DNA from 2 places in the Xanthomonas graminis pv. graminis genome. Region 2 is predicted to be linked to the other one. Evidence: predicted binding sites of a transcription regulator. Region 2 holds the regulator's gene; the other holds the start of a gene.
The links. The regulator FliA, encoded in region 2, starts transcription of late flagellar genes. The targets are predictions, from matches to a motif close to TAAAGTTTNNCNNNCNNNGGCCGATAA.
Positions count from the first base shown of each region.

Region 1 (7,750 bases), 2.1 Mb from region 2:
TCGCGGCTGAAGCCGCTCCTACAAAGGTGCACGGTGGGAGGGACTTCCGTCCCTACTATGCCCGATGCCAGGCAACCGGCCGGCGCCATTGGTCGCGGCCGACACCGCTGCTACAGGTCCGCACCTGTCCGGCGCGGCGCAGTGTCGGCGTTCATCGACTCCACGCCGCGAACGCACGCGCCACCGCGTCGGCGCCCGGATCGATCACGCCGCGCAGCGCGTCTGCCGGTACCGCGGCCGAGCGGCCGGCGCGGGCCTGGGTCAGCTGCGCGGTGGCATCGGCGCCGGCACGCGCCGCGCGTGCCGCGTCGTCGGCGCTGCCGCCGCGCGCCAGCGCGTGCAACGCCGGCAGCAGCGCGTCGAGCATGGTCCGGTCGCCCGGTTGCGCGCCGCCGTAATGCTGCATCCGTGCCACGCCGGCCTGCAGCGCCGGCACCCAGCCGTGCCCGGCCTCCAGTTCGGTGGCCGCGGTGGTGAACAGGATCGACAGCAGCACGCCGCTGGAACCGCCCATGCTGCGTTCGATCGTCGCCGCCAGGCCGTGCGCCAGCGGCGCGGCCGCGCCGGTCGCCAGCGCGTCTTGCTGCAGCGCCTGCTGCAGCGCGCGGGCGCCGGCGGCGAAGGTGCTGCCGGCATCGCCGTCGCCGGTCTGCGCATCCAGCGCGTCCAACGCCGACTGCGCGCCGATCAGCGCCTGCGCGACCCGGGCCAGCGCCGCAGCGCGCTGCGCGTCGCGGGCGCCATGCCGGAACGCATCGCTGCGCGACAGCGCCGGGGCGAAGTGGACGGGCGCGTGCGGCACGCGCACGCCCGGCCAGCCAAGCGTCTGCACCGGCGAGCGCAGTGCGGCGAGCACGTCGGCGTCGGCCGGCACCAGGGTGATCGAGAAGCCGTGCATGTCCATCGAGGTCATCAGCGCCGCCGGCAGCGTCATCAATGCGATCCGGTCGCTGCCGATGCGCTGCAACGCCAGCCTTGTCAGCACGCCCAGTTCCTGGGTGGAGCAGCCGCCCAGGTCGTTGAGCAGCAGCACCAGCGGCGCAGCGGCGCCGTAGCGCGCATCGGCCTGCGCCAGCAGCGGATCCAGCACCAGCGCCAGCGCGTCCTCGACCGAGGCCGGTTGCACCTTGCGCGTGCCCGGCTCGTTGTGAATGCCCAGGCCCAGTTCCGGCGCGCGGCGGCCGGCGTGCTGGCCCGGCACGGTGCAGCTGGACAACGCCATGCCCAGCGACAGCAGGCGCTCGGCGAAGGCCTGGCCGCGCTGCGCCAGCGCGGCCAGCCCTACGCCTTCGCGCGCCAGATGGCCGACGTACTTGTGCACCAGCACCGTGCCGGCGATGCCCCGCGGCTGCGCGGCATCGGGCAGGGCGATATCGTCGGCGACCAGCACGCTGGCCACGTCGATGCCTTCGGCGCGTGCGCGCTCGGCGGCCAGGCCGAAATTGAGCCGGTCGCCGGTGTAGTTCTTGATCACCAGCAGCACCCCGGGCGCATCGGCGCAGGCGCGGATCGCGGCCAGCACCGCTTCCACCCCCGGCGAGGCGAACAGGTCGCCGGCGATGGCGCCGCTGAGCATGCCGGGGCCGACGAAGCCGGCATGCGCCGGTTCGTGGCCGGCGCCGCCGCCGGACAGCACGGCCACTTGCGCCGGATCGCGCTCGGCCTGCAGCACGATGCGGGTACCGCTGGCTGGGTCCGAGCGCAGCAGCGGCTGCAGCGCGGCGACGGCGTCGAGCACGTCGTCGACGATGGCGCGGGGGGCGGTGAGGAACTGGTCCATGGGGGTCCTTCGCAGGCGGCATTGGTCTGCTGCGCACGGTAGCCGAGCCGGCGTTACGCGCGGTTGAGGCGGTGCGCGCCGCTCACGCAGCGGGCGCGCGGAATCGGCGAGAATCCGCGCTCATCCCCCCGAATGGAATCCCCGCATGGCCGGCGCCAGCCTGTTCACCTTGCTCGACGATATCGCCTCGCTGCTCGACGACGTGTCGATCCTGACCAAGGTGGCGGCGAAGAAGACCGCCGGCGTGCTCGGCGACGACCTGGCGCTGAACGCGCAGCAGGTCACCGGGGTCAACGCCGACCGCGAGCTGCCGGTGGTGTGGGCGGTGGCCAAGGGCTCGCTGCTCAACAAGGCGATCCTGGTGCCGGCGGCGCTGGCGATCAGCGCCTGGCTGCCGTGGGCGATCACCCCGCTGATGATGATCGGCGGCGCGTTCCTGTGCTTCGAGGGCGTGGAGAAGCTGGCGCACCGCTTCCTGCATTCCAGGGACGAGGACGCGCAGCGCCATGCGCAAACGCTGCAGGCGCTGGCCGACGAAAAGGTGGACGTGGTCGCGTTGGAGAAGGACAAGGTGAAGGGCGCGATCCGCACCGATTTCATCCTGTCCGCGGAGATCATCGTGCTGTCGCTGGGCGTGGTCGCCGGGGTGCCGTTCTCCCAGCAAATCATGGTGCTGGTGGCGATCGCGCTGGCGATGACCATCGGCGTGTACGGCCTGGTCGCCGGCATCGTCAAGCTCGACGACCTGGGCCTGTCCCTGACCCGCAAGGGCGCCACCGCGGCGGCGGTCGGCCGCGGCATCCTATGGCTGGCGCCGTGGCTGATGCGGGTGCTGTCGATCGCCGGCACCGCGGCGATGTTCCTGGTCGGCGGCGGCATCCTGGTGCACAGCATCGGCCCGCTGCACCACGCCCTCGAAGGCCTCGCGCCGCAGGGCGCCTGGGGCAGCGTGGTGCTCAACCTGGGCAATGCGCTGGTCGGCATGGTCGCCGGGGCGCTGGTGCTGGGGGTGGTGGCGCTGTTCCAGAAAGTTCGGGACTCGGGACGCGGGACTCGGGACTCGTAACAGCGGGCGCAGTGGGTGCGGATGGATCGCGACTGCGCGTTGCGTTCCGCCGTCGCCGGGATCACGCTCTGCCAGTCCCGAGTCCCGAGTCCCGAGTCCCGAGTCCCGAGTCCCGGCCTCAATCCGCTGAAATCACCCGGTTCTTGCCCGCCTTCTTGGCCTCGTACATGGCACGGTCGGCGCGCTTGACCAGCACGTCCTGGGTCTCGCCGGCGCGGCGCATCGCCACCCCGGCGCTGAAGCTGATGAACACGCGCTGGTCCTCGTGCACCAGCGCGCGCTGGGCCAGGGCGCGCTGCACCCGGGTCACCGCCGCGGCCGCTTCGAAGATGGTGCAGTCGGGCATCAGCAGCAGGAATTCCTCGCCGCCGAAGCGCGCGATCGCGTCGCTGCCGCGCAAGGTGGTGCGCGCCACCTCGACCACGTGACGCAGCGCGGCGTCGCCGCCGGGATGGCCGTAGATCTCGTTGAGCGTGCGGAAATCGTCCAGGTCCAGCATCGCCACGCACAGCGGCTGGGTGCTGCGCTCGGTGCGCACCAGTTCGCGCGCGAACAGTTCGTCCAGCCCGCGCCGGTTGAGGCTGCCGGTGAGCTGGTCGACCCGCACCAGCCCGCTGACGTCCTGCAGCTCCTGCTCCAGGCGCAGGATGCGCTGCTCGGCCGCGTCCACTTCCTGGCGCGCGGCGATCAGGTGGTCGCGCGCGCGCAGCGCCTGCTGCTGCACATGGCCGGTGTCCTGCAGCACTTCCTGCAGCAGGCGGTTGAGGTCGCCGATGCTGCGCGCGTCGCGGATGGTCTGCGAATAGTCGGCGATGCGGTCGTGGAATTCGCTGGTGCTGATCGCCATGCCATCCAGGTTCTCGACGAAGGACACCATCATGTCCTTCATCGCCTCCTTGGATTCGGCGATGCCCTGCTTCAGCAGGCCCTGCTTGTAGATCACCTCGCGCAGGCTGCCGCGCGCTTCCTCGATCGAATAGCGGTCCAGCGGGCCGCTGATCATGTCGCGCACCACTGCGATCTGGCCCTGCAGCCAGCTGGTGTCGTCGAGCAGTTCGCCGACGTTTTCCAGCAGCAAGTCGAACAGGCCCAGCAGCAGGGTCTGCTGCTCCTGGCTGTCGCTGGCGCGCAGCGACACCTGGTGACACAGCTCGCGTACGCGCTGCGCCACCGGCTCCAGCGGCAGGCCCGGGCGCCATTGGCGCAGCGCCTCGCCGGTGGCCTCCGATGCGTTGGCCAGTTCCGGCAGGGTGTGCAGCAGCGAGGCCAGCGCGCCGGCGATGGCCTGGCGCAGCAGGTCGCGCAGGCGTTCGGTGTCGCTGGGGCCGGCCAGCGGATCGCCGACGTCGATGGTGCGGATGTACTTGTCGATCAGCTGGCGCAGCGCGCGGCCGTAGCTGGGCCAGTCGCTGCTGCTGGCGGCCGATTGCAAGCGCCGGCCCATGTCGCCGAGCTCGCCGTGCAGGCCGGCCATGCCGTCAGCGAAGGCGCCGAGCAGCTCCAGCGGCTGGTGGGCGTGGTTGAACAGGTGGATCAGCGCCGCGGTGGCCGCGGCCGGATCGGCGTGCTCGCCCGGCGCCGCAGGCGCGGCACCAGGACCATGACCATGCCCACGGGCATGGCCATGGCCATGTCCGCGTGGCGCCACCGCGGAGGCGGCCGGCGGCGCCGGTTCACGGCGACGCGGCGACAACAGCTTGCGCAGTCCGCCGACGGGTGGCTCGTCGCGATGGTCCGGCATGCGGACGCTTCCTCCCAGTAAACGCGCCGCCCATGGCGACACTCAGGAACAGGATATCGGCGCTGGCGGCGTGCGCTTGAGCCGTGGGCCACAACCCTACCATCCCACGGCATACGGTCACGGAAATTGGCGGGCGCGACGCAGGCCTGTTCAAAACGGACCAGACGCTGTCACTCTAGCAAGACGTCTGCTGTGGCTTGGCGATCGATGTCCGCGTGGCGCGGATGCGGCGATCGCCGCCGATGACGGGGAGCCTGGCGTCGCCGCGGTTGCGCGGTAGCGGCGTCATGGTATGGTCGCGGGCGCGACCGGACCGATCCAAGGAGACCCAGAACGACATGGCCAATACCCGGGAACCGATCCTGCAACCGATCCCGATCCTGTCCTTGCGCCCCACGCAGATGACGGTGGGGATGCGCGAGGTGAAGGAAAAGCGCAAGCGCTGGCGCGCCCACAAGTCCGAACGCAAACGCGCCGAATTGCTCGGCAAGCACATGATCCCCGTCGTGCTGGGGCCGGACGGCAATTTCTATGTCGTCGATCATCACCATCTCGCGCGTGCGCTGCACGATGAAGGGGTAAAGGACATCCTGGTCACCGTGATCGCCGATCTCAGCGTCGTCGACAAGGCGGCGTTCTGGAGCGTTCTGGATCATTTACGCTGGGCGTATCCCTATGACGCCAAGGGCGAGCGCCGTCCCTTCAAGGAGATCCCGACGTCGATCGCGGACCTGACGGATGATCCCTACCGCAGCGTTGCCGGCGAGGTCCGGCGTGCTGGAGGCTTTGCCAAAGACACCACGCCGTTCAGCGAATTCCTGTGGGCCGACCTGTTCCGCCGCCGGCTGCCGCGCCGCGAGGTCAAAGCCGATTTCGCGCGCGCCGTTGAGAAAGCGCTTGCGATCGCCAGGAGCAAGGACGCGATCTACCTGCCGGGTTGGTGCGGGCCGGTGTCCGACGACTGATCGGGCGTCGCTGGCGCATGACCGGCTTTCCCGCCGAGCGCCTTGTGCAGCGCGCGCTCGACGCGGCCGCCGCACAGCAGGATGACGAACGTGATGACCAAGCACACGGTCACGATCCGCCAATGGCCGGCACCGCACATGATGCCCACGCAAGCGGTGAGCCAGGCGCAGGCGGCGCTGGTGAGGCCGTGGACCCGGACATGCCGCTGGGTGTGATAGATCACCCCGGCGCCGAGAAAACCGATGCCGGTCAGGATGCCCTGGACGACCCGGCTGCCGGCATCGGTGAAGCCGCCATTGCCGGTCGGATCGACCAGCAGGACCACCATCGCGGTCGCCAGGCCAACCAGCCCCAGCGTGCGCACACCGATGGGTTTGCCGTGCAGATCGCGGTTCAAGCCGATCGCGCCGCCGGCCAGGGCGGCGGCTCCGAGACGCAGGACGATGTCGGACAGGTCGATCAATGGGCGTTCCCAGCCGATGCCCCGGCTTGGGCAGCCGGTCCATCATATAGAACCTGGCACCCGGCGTTCGCTTTCATGGCCGTGGTACGGGCGATCCGGTCGGGCAGCGCGCAGGAGCCAGGCGCACCGTTGTGAAGGGACGGCTCGCCTCAGAGCGCGGCGCGGACCTCGTCCAGGCTGGGCGGGTTGGCGCCGGCGCGGGTGCAGTTGATTGCGGCCGCGGCCACGCAGAAGTCCAGCAAGCGCTGCAGCGCCGGCGCCGACTGGTCCAGCGCGGCGAGCGCGGCCAGGTCGGGCAACTGGTGCAGCAGCGCGGCCTGGAAGCTGTCGCCGGCACCAACGGTATCGGCCACCTGCACCGCGCGCCCGGCCACGCGTGCTTCTGCCTCGCCGCGCCAGGCCACCGCGCCGTCGCTGCCCAGGGTCATCACCACCAGCGACGGGCCCTGCTGCAGCCAGCTGCGCGCGATCGCGAACGGATCCTGCTGCGGGTACAGCAATTCGATGTCCTCCTGGCTGACCTTGACCACGTGCGCCAGCGCGATCCAGCGCGCCAGCCGCGCGCGCCACACCGCCATGTCCGGTTCCACCGTCGGCCGCACGTTGGGATCCAGCGAGATCAGCCGCTGCGCGCGTTCGCGCTCGGCCAGGGCCTGGAAGGTGCTGGCGGTGGTCTCGGCGACCAGGGTGTAGGAGCCGAAATGCAGGCCGCCGACCGTGGCGTCGAGCGCCGGCAGGTCGGTGGCGGTCAGCGCGCGGTCGGCGCAGCCGGTGCCGTAGAACGAATAGTTGGGTACGCCCTGCGCGTCCAGCGCGACCATCACCAGGGTGGTCGCCTCGCGCTTGTCGATGCAGTGCTGCAGCGCCACGCCCTCGTGTTCGAGTGTGCTGCGCAGCTGGCGGCCGAGCGGATCGGTGGACAGCCCGGTGAACAGCGCCGACGGCGTACCCAGGCGGGCCAGGCCGATCGCCACGTTGAACGGCGAGCCGCCCTGGCGCGCGGTCATGCCGACCGCGGTACCGGCGTAGCCGTCGATGAAGATGTCGTACAGGGCCTCTCCACACACCACGAACATCGAACGGCTCCTCGGTTGGCTGCAGCGGCGCCGGGCGGCGCGATGGGTGGCTATTGTGGCGTACAAGCCGCAGCGCGGCGACCATGCTGGGTGGTGTGGGATTGTGGCCGCTGCCTGGGTGTGGGGCAGCGAGGCTGCGCCCGTACCCACATCCGCCCCTTCGGGGCACGGGAGAAGGGAGCCGCCTGCGCTGTGCATAGCCCCTCTCCCGTCGGGACCTGATTAGCGCTGTGTCTCAGCTGGTGATGCTGCCTTGGTTTAGAAATGCAGGTTCTTCAGTGAGATACGGCGATGACGCTCAATCGGATCCAGTTCCAAAAGGGGCTTTCGATTCCGGCTTTTCTGAGCCGCTACGGCTCCGAGGCGCAATGTGTCGAGGCCTTGGTTCAGGCCAGGTGGCCCAATGGCTTCGTGTGTCCGCAGTGCGGACACACGCATGCCAGTGGCTTTGAGCGGGGACGCCAGCACCTGTGGCAGTGCGCGCGCTGCCGGGTACAGACCAGCTTGACCGCCGGCACGCCCATGGCAGACACCAAGCTTCCCTTGCGGGTGTGGTGGCTGGCCATCTATCTGGTGAGCCAAGCCAAGAACGGAATTGCTGCGCTGGAACTGGCTCGGCAACTGGGCGTGTGCTATCGCACTGCATGGCGGATCAAGC
Region 1 is NZ_CP076255.1:4,286,547-4,294,296, reverse strand. Features, by position in the region: gene KHF85_RS18700 (dihydroxyacetone kinase subunit DhaK) at 152-1,780, opposite strand; gene KHF85_RS18695 (DUF808 domain-containing protein) at 1,926-2,846, shown strand; gene KHF85_RS18690 (GGDEF domain-containing protein) at 2,965-4,587, opposite strand; gene KHF85_RS18685 (ParB-like protein) at 4,926-5,552, shown strand; gene KHF85_RS18680 (MgtC/SapB family protein) at 5,513-6,016, opposite strand; gene KHF85_RS18675 (carbohydrate kinase family protein) at 6,166-7,092, opposite strand; gene KHF85_RS18670 (IS1595 family transposase) at 7,384-7,750, shown strand, end outside.
Region 1: a site for FliA is predicted at 4,641-4,667, ahead of KHF85_RS18690 (GGDEF domain-containing protein). Genes of this name have one in related genera too.

Region 2 (7,750 bases):
ACTCATGGTCCGCGGCGCGCCGCCGAAGGCGGTGCTCATCGCGTCGGCCATGACCCGGTACTTGGCCTCGTTGACCGTGGACAGCGCGTACATCACCACGAAGAAGGCGAGCAGCAACGTCATCAGATCGGCATAGGGGATGGCCCATGCCTCATGGTTGACGTGATCTTCGTGCTGACGCTTGCGGGCCATAGTCGTGGGTCAATGCAAGAAGCCGGCCAGCTTCGATTCGATGTTGCGCGGGTTCTCGCCCTGGGCGATGGCGATGAGCCCTTCGATGATCATTTCGCGCTCGCCGCTGCTGTGCTTGATCACGCTCTTGAGCTTGCTGGCCATCGGCAGGAACAGCAGGTTGGCCGAGGCTATGCCGTAGATGGTGGCGGTGAACGCGGCGGCGATGCCGTGGCCGAGCTTGCTCGGGTCGGCGAGGTTCTTCATCACCGCGATCAGGCCCAGCACCGCGCCGATGATGCCCAGCGTCGGTGCGTAGATGCCCATGCCTTCGAACACCTTGGCCGCGGCCAGGTCGCAGTGTTCCTGGCCGTCGAGGTCGATTTCCAGCATGTGCCGGATCGATTCCGGCTCCACCCCGTCGACCAGCATCTGCAGGCCCTTGCGCACGAACGGGTCCTGTTGTTGCTGCACCTGGTTCTCCAGGCCGAGCAGGCCCTGGCGGCGGGCGATGTTGCTCCACTCCACGATCTGCTGCAGCAGCGCCTGGCGATCGCTGGACGGCGGATGCAGGATCCACTTGGCGATCTGGAACGCGCGCTTGAACACCGCCGGCGGGGTATGCACCAGGATCGCGGCGATGGTGCCGACGATCACGATCACGAACGCGGCCGGCGACCACAGCGCCGAGACGCCGGCGCCCTTGAGGATGCTGCCGCCGACCAGCGAAGCGATCGCCAACAGCAAGCCAATGAGACTGAGTTTGTCCATGCAGAAACTATCGGCAGTGAGGGGAGGGACTTGATGGTGGGGCTGTTTTTCGGGACCGGGGACCCGGGACCCAGGACCCGGGAATGATCGCGAGTGCGCTGCATTCCTGCTTGCTGCAGGAGGGGCTTCAGCCCCGATGCGTTACGAGTAAAGCGTCGGGGCTGAAGCCCCTCCTACAGAAAAAGCGCTGCGCTTGAATGGCAAGATGGCCGTTTCCTTTTCAAAAAAAAACGGCATTTCTTCTTCAAATCGCTTGACAGCGATTTTCGCTCGGACACCATCTCCCGGTCCCGGTCCCGGTCCCGGTCCCGGTCCCGGTCCCGGTCCCGGTCCCGGTCCCGGTCCCGGTCCCCGGTCCCCGGTCCCTCAGCTCTTCAACCCATCCACATCCAGGATCAGCGCCAGCCGGCCGTCGCCGATCAGGGTCGCGCCGGCGTAGCCGGGCAGGCCGCGCAGTGCGCGCGGCAGCGGTTTGATCACCACTTCCTCGCGGCCGCGGACCTGGTCCACGACCAGGCCCATGCGCGATTCGCCGGCCTGCAGCACCACCACGGTCAGCAGCGGCAGTTCCGGCGCCTCGATGTTCAGCCACTGGCGCAGGTCCACCAGCGGCAAGGTGTGCGATTGCCGGTCGAGTACGGCGCGGCCGTCGAACCAGCCCAGCGCGCGCCGCGGCGCATGCAGCACTTCGACCACGCGCGCCAGCGGCAGCGCATAGACGGTGTCGCCGGCCTGCACCAGCAGGGTCGGCAGGATCGCCAGGGTCAGCGGCACGCGGATCAGGAAGCGGCTGCCGCGGCCCAGTTCGGACTGGATCTGGATCTGCCCGCTGAGTTCGCGGATGCGCGACTGCACCACGTCCATGCCGACGCCGCGGCCGGAGATGTCGGTGACTTCGGCCTTGGTCGAGAAACCGGGCAGGAACACCAGGTGCAGGCATTCTTCGGTGGTCAGGCGCGCGGCGGCTTCCGGATCGATCAGGCCCTTCTCGCGCGCCTTGGCGCGCAGCCGTTCCGGGTCGATGCCGGCGCCGTCGTCCTGCACCTCGATGCTGACGTAGTCGCCTTCCTGCTGCGCCGACAGGCGCACGTGGCCGCCGCGCGGCTTGCCGGTGGCCTCGCGCAGCGCCGGCGATTCGATGCCGTGGTCGATCGCGTTGCGCACCAGGTGCACCAGCGGATCGGCCAGCGCCTCGACCAGGTTGCGGTCCAGTTCGGTGTCGGCGCCGATCAGTTCCAGGTCCACTTCCTTGTTCAAGGAGCGGGCAACGTCGCGCGCGACCTTGGGGAAGCGCGAGAACACCTTGCCGACCGGCTGCATGCGGGTGCGCATCACCGCCGATTGCAGGCGCGAGGTGGCGATGTCCAGGCTGCTGACCGCGCGGTCCAGTTCTTCGTCGCGCAGGCGCACGCGCAGGGTCTTGAGCCGGTTGCGCGACAGCACCAGTTCGCCGATCAGGTTGACGATCGCGTCCAGGCGCTTGGTGTCCACGCGCACGGTTTGTTCGGGTTCGGAGGCTTTGGCTGGCGCTGCGGCTGCCTTCGGCGCCGTCGGGACTCGGGACTCGGGACTCGGGACTCGGGAAAGCGGTGCTCCGGCGCCGGGAGCGGCACCGTGCAGGTTGTCCAGTAGGGCTTCGAACTCGTCGTCGCTGATCAATTCGGAATCGGCGGAACCGGCCGTTGCATGTGCAGCGCTTTTGCCGGGTCCCGAGTCCCGAGTCCCGGGTCCCGACGGCACGGCGGTTTCTTCGCCGCTGGTCGCAAACTGCGCGATCAGCTGTTGCGGCGCGCGCGGCGGTTCGCTGCCGCTGCCGAACGCGTCGAGCATCGATTGCAGGTAGTCCAGCGACTGCTGCGCGGCGTCGAAGTGCCGCGCCTGCAGCGTGGCCTGGCCGGCGCGCGCCTGGCCCAGGGTGTCCTCGGCGGCGTGGCACAGCTCGACCATGGCGTTGATCGCCAGGAATCCGGCGCCGCCCTTGAGCGTGTGGAACCCGCGGAACACGGCATTGAGCTGTTCGCTGTCCTCGGGCGCATGCTCCAGCGACACCAGTTGCTCGCCGAGCCGGTCCAGGATTTCCTGGGCCTCGATGATGAAGTCGGCAGCGATGTCGTCGGGCACGGCGCTCATCGGATTACAACCCTAGCCCGGACAGCAGATCGTCGGCGTCGTTCTGCGACACGCCGTGGCGGTCCAGACCGGCCAGCGCCGGGCCGGCCAGGCCGCCGTCGGGTTTCTTGTCGTCCTTCGGCGGCAGGCCGAGCGCGCCGAAGCCCTCGTGCACGCGGCGCACGATGGTCGCCACGCGGCGGATGATCTGCCCGGTCAGGTCCTGGAAGCTCTGCGCCAGGGCCATCTCGGTGAGATTGTGGCGGATCTTGTCGAGGATCTCGCCCTGGTCGCCGGTCAGGCCGCCGGCGCGCAGCTGTTCGGCCAGCGCGCGGCATTCCTCGGCCAGGTCCAGGGTGCGGTGGCTGGCCTTCTCGGTCATCTCCACCACGTGGTCCAGGCGCGAGCAGGCGTCGTCCAGTTCGCCGGCTTCGCTGGGAATGACCGGCAGCTCGCCGAGCGCCTGGCCCAGGTCGCGCGCCAGCCGGCTCAGGCCCTGCATCATCGGCCGCGTGCGCCAGGCGGCCAGGGTGTCGATTTCCTTGCGCCAGGCGGTTTCGTCGCCGCGCTCCAGTGCGTCCAGCGCACCTTGCAGGCGTTCGATCAGGGCGCTGCGTTCGGCGGTGGCTTGCATCAGGCGGTCGCTCCCAGGCGTTCGAAGATCTTGCCCAGCTTCTCCTGCAGCGTCTGCGCGGTGAACGGCTTGATGATGTAGCCGTTCACGCCGCACTGCGCCGCCTCGATGATCTGCTCGCGCTTGGCCTCGGCGGTCACCATCAGCACCGGCAGGTGCTTGAGCTTGTCGTCGGCGCGGATGTTGCGCAGCAGGTCGATGCCGGTCATGCCGGGCATGTTCCAGTCGGTGACCACGAACTCGAACGGTGCCGAGCGCAGTGCCGCCAGCGCACTGTTGCCGTCTTCGGCCTCTGCAGTGTTGGTGAAGCCCAGATCGCCGAGCAGATTCTTGACGATGCGCCGCATCGTCGAGAAATCGTCCACGATCAAAATCCGCATGTTCTTGTTCACCGCTAACTCCCTTGGGTCTTATTCTTCGTCTTCCAGGCCGGCGTCTGCCGCTTCGAACGCTTTCAAGCGTCCGCGCAAGCGTACCGTGGCCTGGCCGTGGATCTGGCAGACGCGCGACTCGCTGACACCGAGCACCGCGCCGATTTCCTTCAGGTTCAATTCCTGTTCGTAGTACAGCGACAGCACCAGCTGCTCGCGTTCGGGCAACTGCCCGATCGCCTTGCCCAGCTCGCGGCCGAACTCGCTGCGTTCCAGCATTTGCTGTGGATTGGGGCCGCCCTTGGCGATGGTGTCCAGCTCGCCATGGTCCTCGACCCGCGACTCCAGGCTCAGTACCTGGCCGCGTGCGGCATCTTCCATCAATCGCATGTAGTCGGGAAGCGGCATGTCCATCGCCGCGGCCACTTCGTTGGCGGCAGCGGCCCGGCCGGTGCTCTGTTCGATCTTGCGCACCGCCGAGGCGGCGTCGCGGGCACGGCGGTGCACCGAGCGCGGCACCCAGTCGCCGCGGCGGATCTCGTCGATCATCGAGCCGCGGATGCGGATCGAGGCGTAGGTTTCGAACGAGGCGCCCTGGTCGGCGTCGTAGCTGCGCGACGCCTCGATCAGGCCGATCATGCCGGCCTGGATCAGGTCGTCGATCTCGACGCTGGCCGGTAGCCGGGCCGCCAGGTGGTGGGCGATGCGCCGCACCAGGTCCGAATGCTGGGCGATGTAGTCGTTGGAACTGTTGCGCTGCACGGCGCGGTATTGGGCGGCGGCGTTCATGCGGCGACCCCCCGCTGGATGATCCGTTCGACGAAGAACTCGACGTTGCCGCGTGGCACGGTCGGCGCCTGCCAGCGCGAGGTGCGGCGGGCGATTTCGGTGATCGCCTGCGCCGACGGGCTGGACGGGTAGGCCTTGACCACCGGCTGCTGGCGCTGCACCGACAGGCGCAGCCAGTCGTCCTGCGGCACGCAGCCCAGGTAGTTCAGCGACACGTCGCCGAGGAATTTCTCGCACACCCGGCTCAGCTTGTCGTACAGCAGGCGGCCTTCGTTGGCGTCGCGGACCATGTTGGCGACGATCTGCACCCGGTCCACGCCGCGTTCGCGCGACAGCACCTTGATCAGGGCGTAGGCGTCGGTGATCGAGGCCGGTTCGTCGCAGACCACCACCACCGCGTCCTGCGCGGCCTGGCAGAAGGTCAGCACGCTGTCGGTGATGCCGGCGGCGGTGTCGATGATCATCACGTCCAGCTCGCGCTGCAGCTCGGAGAACACGTTGACCAGGCCGACGTGCTGAGCGGGCGGCAGTTCGGCCATGTGCCGGCGGCCGGAGGCGGCGGGCACCACCATCAACCCGTTGGGCATGTCGATCAGCACTTCTTCCAGGGTGCAGCGCCCGGCGACCAGGTCGGCCAGGGTGAACCTGGGGGTCAGCCCGAGCAGCACGTCGACGTTGGCCAGGCCAAGGTCGGCGTCCAGCAGCAGGGTGCGCTTGCCCATGTCGGCCAGCGCCATCGACAGGTTGACCGAGATGTTGGTCTTGCCCACGCCGCCCTTGCCGCCGGTCACGGCGATCGTGCGCACCGGGCCTAGCGGACCCAGCGGTTCGCTGCGGGTTGCCGACAGGGGGAAGGCATTGGTGAGATTGGCGTAATCACGCGACGGCATGGTTCTGCTCCGGAGTACAGGGCTTATCGGCAGCGCGCCGCAAATCTTCAAGGCGCAATACCAGGCTGGCGGCGTTGGCGCGGTGCAGGTCGTCCGGCACGCGCTGACCATCGGTCACCCAGGTGATGGGAAGCCGGTGGTCCGCGACCACCGACAGGGCACTGCCAAACCGCCCGGTTTCATCCAGCTTGGTCAAGATCACCCCCTGTGGATCGGCGCCGGCGAACCGGCGCACCACCTCGTCCAGGTCGGAGAAATGCGCGTTGGCAGGGAGTACTAGCAAGGACCGGACCACTCGCGAGGCGCGCAGCCAGTGCAATTGTGCGGCCAGGGCGCGGTCGCGCTGGCCCATGCCGGCGGTGTCGATGAGCACCAGCTTGTAGTCGCGCAGGCGCTCCAGCAACTGCTGCAGGGCGGCGTCGCTGTCGGCCTCGTGCACGGCGATGCCGAGCTGGCGGCCGTAGCTGTGCAGCTGTTCGCGGCCGCCGACGCGGATGGTATCGGTGGTGACCAGGGCCACGTCGCGGGCGGCGTGGCGTTCCAGGAAGCGCGAGGCCAGCTTGGCGATGGTGGTGGTCTTGCCGGCGCCGGTGGGGCCGATCAGGGCGATCACGCCGCCTTCCTCGATCGGATCCAGCGGCGCGATCGGCAGGCGCTTGGACAGCAGCCCCAGCATCAGCCCGCGGCCACGGTGCAGCTCCAGGTCGGCGGGGATCTGCATGACCACGTCGCGGATGAGGCCGCTGTCGAAGCCGTAGTCGTCCATCAGCTCCAGCGCCTGGGCGCGCACCGGCGAACCGCGCAGGCGCTCGTCGGTGAGCCGGTTCATCTCGCGCTCGATCATCTGCCGCATCAGCGCCAGTTCGTCGCGCAGCTGAGTCAATTGTTCGTCGTTCTGCGCTGCCGGGAAGCTCGGCACCGGCGTCAGGGCCGGCAGCGCCGGGATCCCGGCGCTGCCGGCAGCGGGGGCCGGCACCGTGGCGGCGGCGACCGGTTCGGCGCTGGGCGCAGCCGGGGCGCCCGGCGTGGCGGCCGGGCTCAGCGACACCGCGGCGATGTCCTCCAGCCACGCCGGCACGGCGGCGGCGCTGGCCGCGGCGCTGGCCGCGGCCGGGACGGCGAACGGGCTCGCCATCGGCACGCTGATCGGCGCGTTGCGGAACACGTCCTCGGGAATGCGGAATTCGGCGAAGGGCACGTCGGCGGCGGCCGGAGCCGGGGCAGGGGCCTGCGCTGCGGCGGCCGGACGGTTCGGCGCGGGTGCGCTGCCGGCGGGCATCGCCGAGACGGCGATCGCGGCGGGCTGAGTCAGCGGCCGCGCCGGCGCGGCGGTGGCCACGCTGGCCGTGGCCGGGGAGCGGCGCTCGCTGATCGCGGCCATCATCGCCATCGCCGGGTTGGCCATGGCGCCGGACTTGGCCGCACGCGGCGCCGGATTGGCGGCCGACACCTGCAGCCGCGGCGCCGGCTCTTCCGGCCGCGCCGCATCCAGGGCCTGCTGCACCAGAGCTTCGTCGTAGTTGCTGGCGGCGACGATCTCGATGCCCTCGTCGGTGCGCCGGTTGGACAGGATCACCGCATCCGGGCCGTGCTCGTCGCGCACCATGCGGAACGCGGTGCGCATGTCGGGAGCTACGAAGCGTTTGATTTTCATGCGGTCACCTTCGGGGCGGGACTCGGGACCCGGGACTCGGCAACAGCAAGCGCCTGGAGGCCGCAGCTTGCGATCGCGTTTGGATGGGGATGTGTTTGCGAGCATTCATTTGTCTATTCCGATTCCTGACCGTTGCGCTTCCGAGTCCCGGGTCCCTCGTCCCGGGTCCCGGCTTCAACTAATCGTTCCCACCAACTTCAACCGCTTGTCTTCCGGTACTTCGCTGTAGGACAGCACCGACAGCGAGGGGACGCTGTGGCGGACCAGCCTGGCCAGCGCGGCGCGGACTTGCGCCGGTACCAGCACCACGGCCGGTTCGTTGCGCGCTTCCTGCTTGCTGACGCATTCGGCCAGGCTCTGG
Region 2 is NZ_CP076255.1:2,217,363-2,225,112, forward strand. Features, by position in the region: gene motD (flagellar motor protein MotD) at 1-192, opposite strand, end outside; gene KHF85_RS09680 (flagellar motor protein) at 202-942, opposite strand; gene KHF85_RS09685 (chemotaxis protein CheA) at 1,309-3,072, opposite strand; gene KHF85_RS09690 (protein phosphatase CheZ) at 3,077-3,685, opposite strand; gene cheY (chemotaxis response regulator CheY) at 3,685-4,077, opposite strand; gene KHF85_RS09700 (RNA polymerase sigma factor FliA) at 4,096-4,845, opposite strand; gene KHF85_RS09705 (MinD/ParA family ATP-binding protein) at 4,842-5,735, opposite strand; gene flhF (flagellar biosynthesis protein FlhF) at 5,722-7,389, opposite strand; gene flhA (flagellar biosynthesis protein FlhA) at 7,564-7,750, opposite strand, start outside.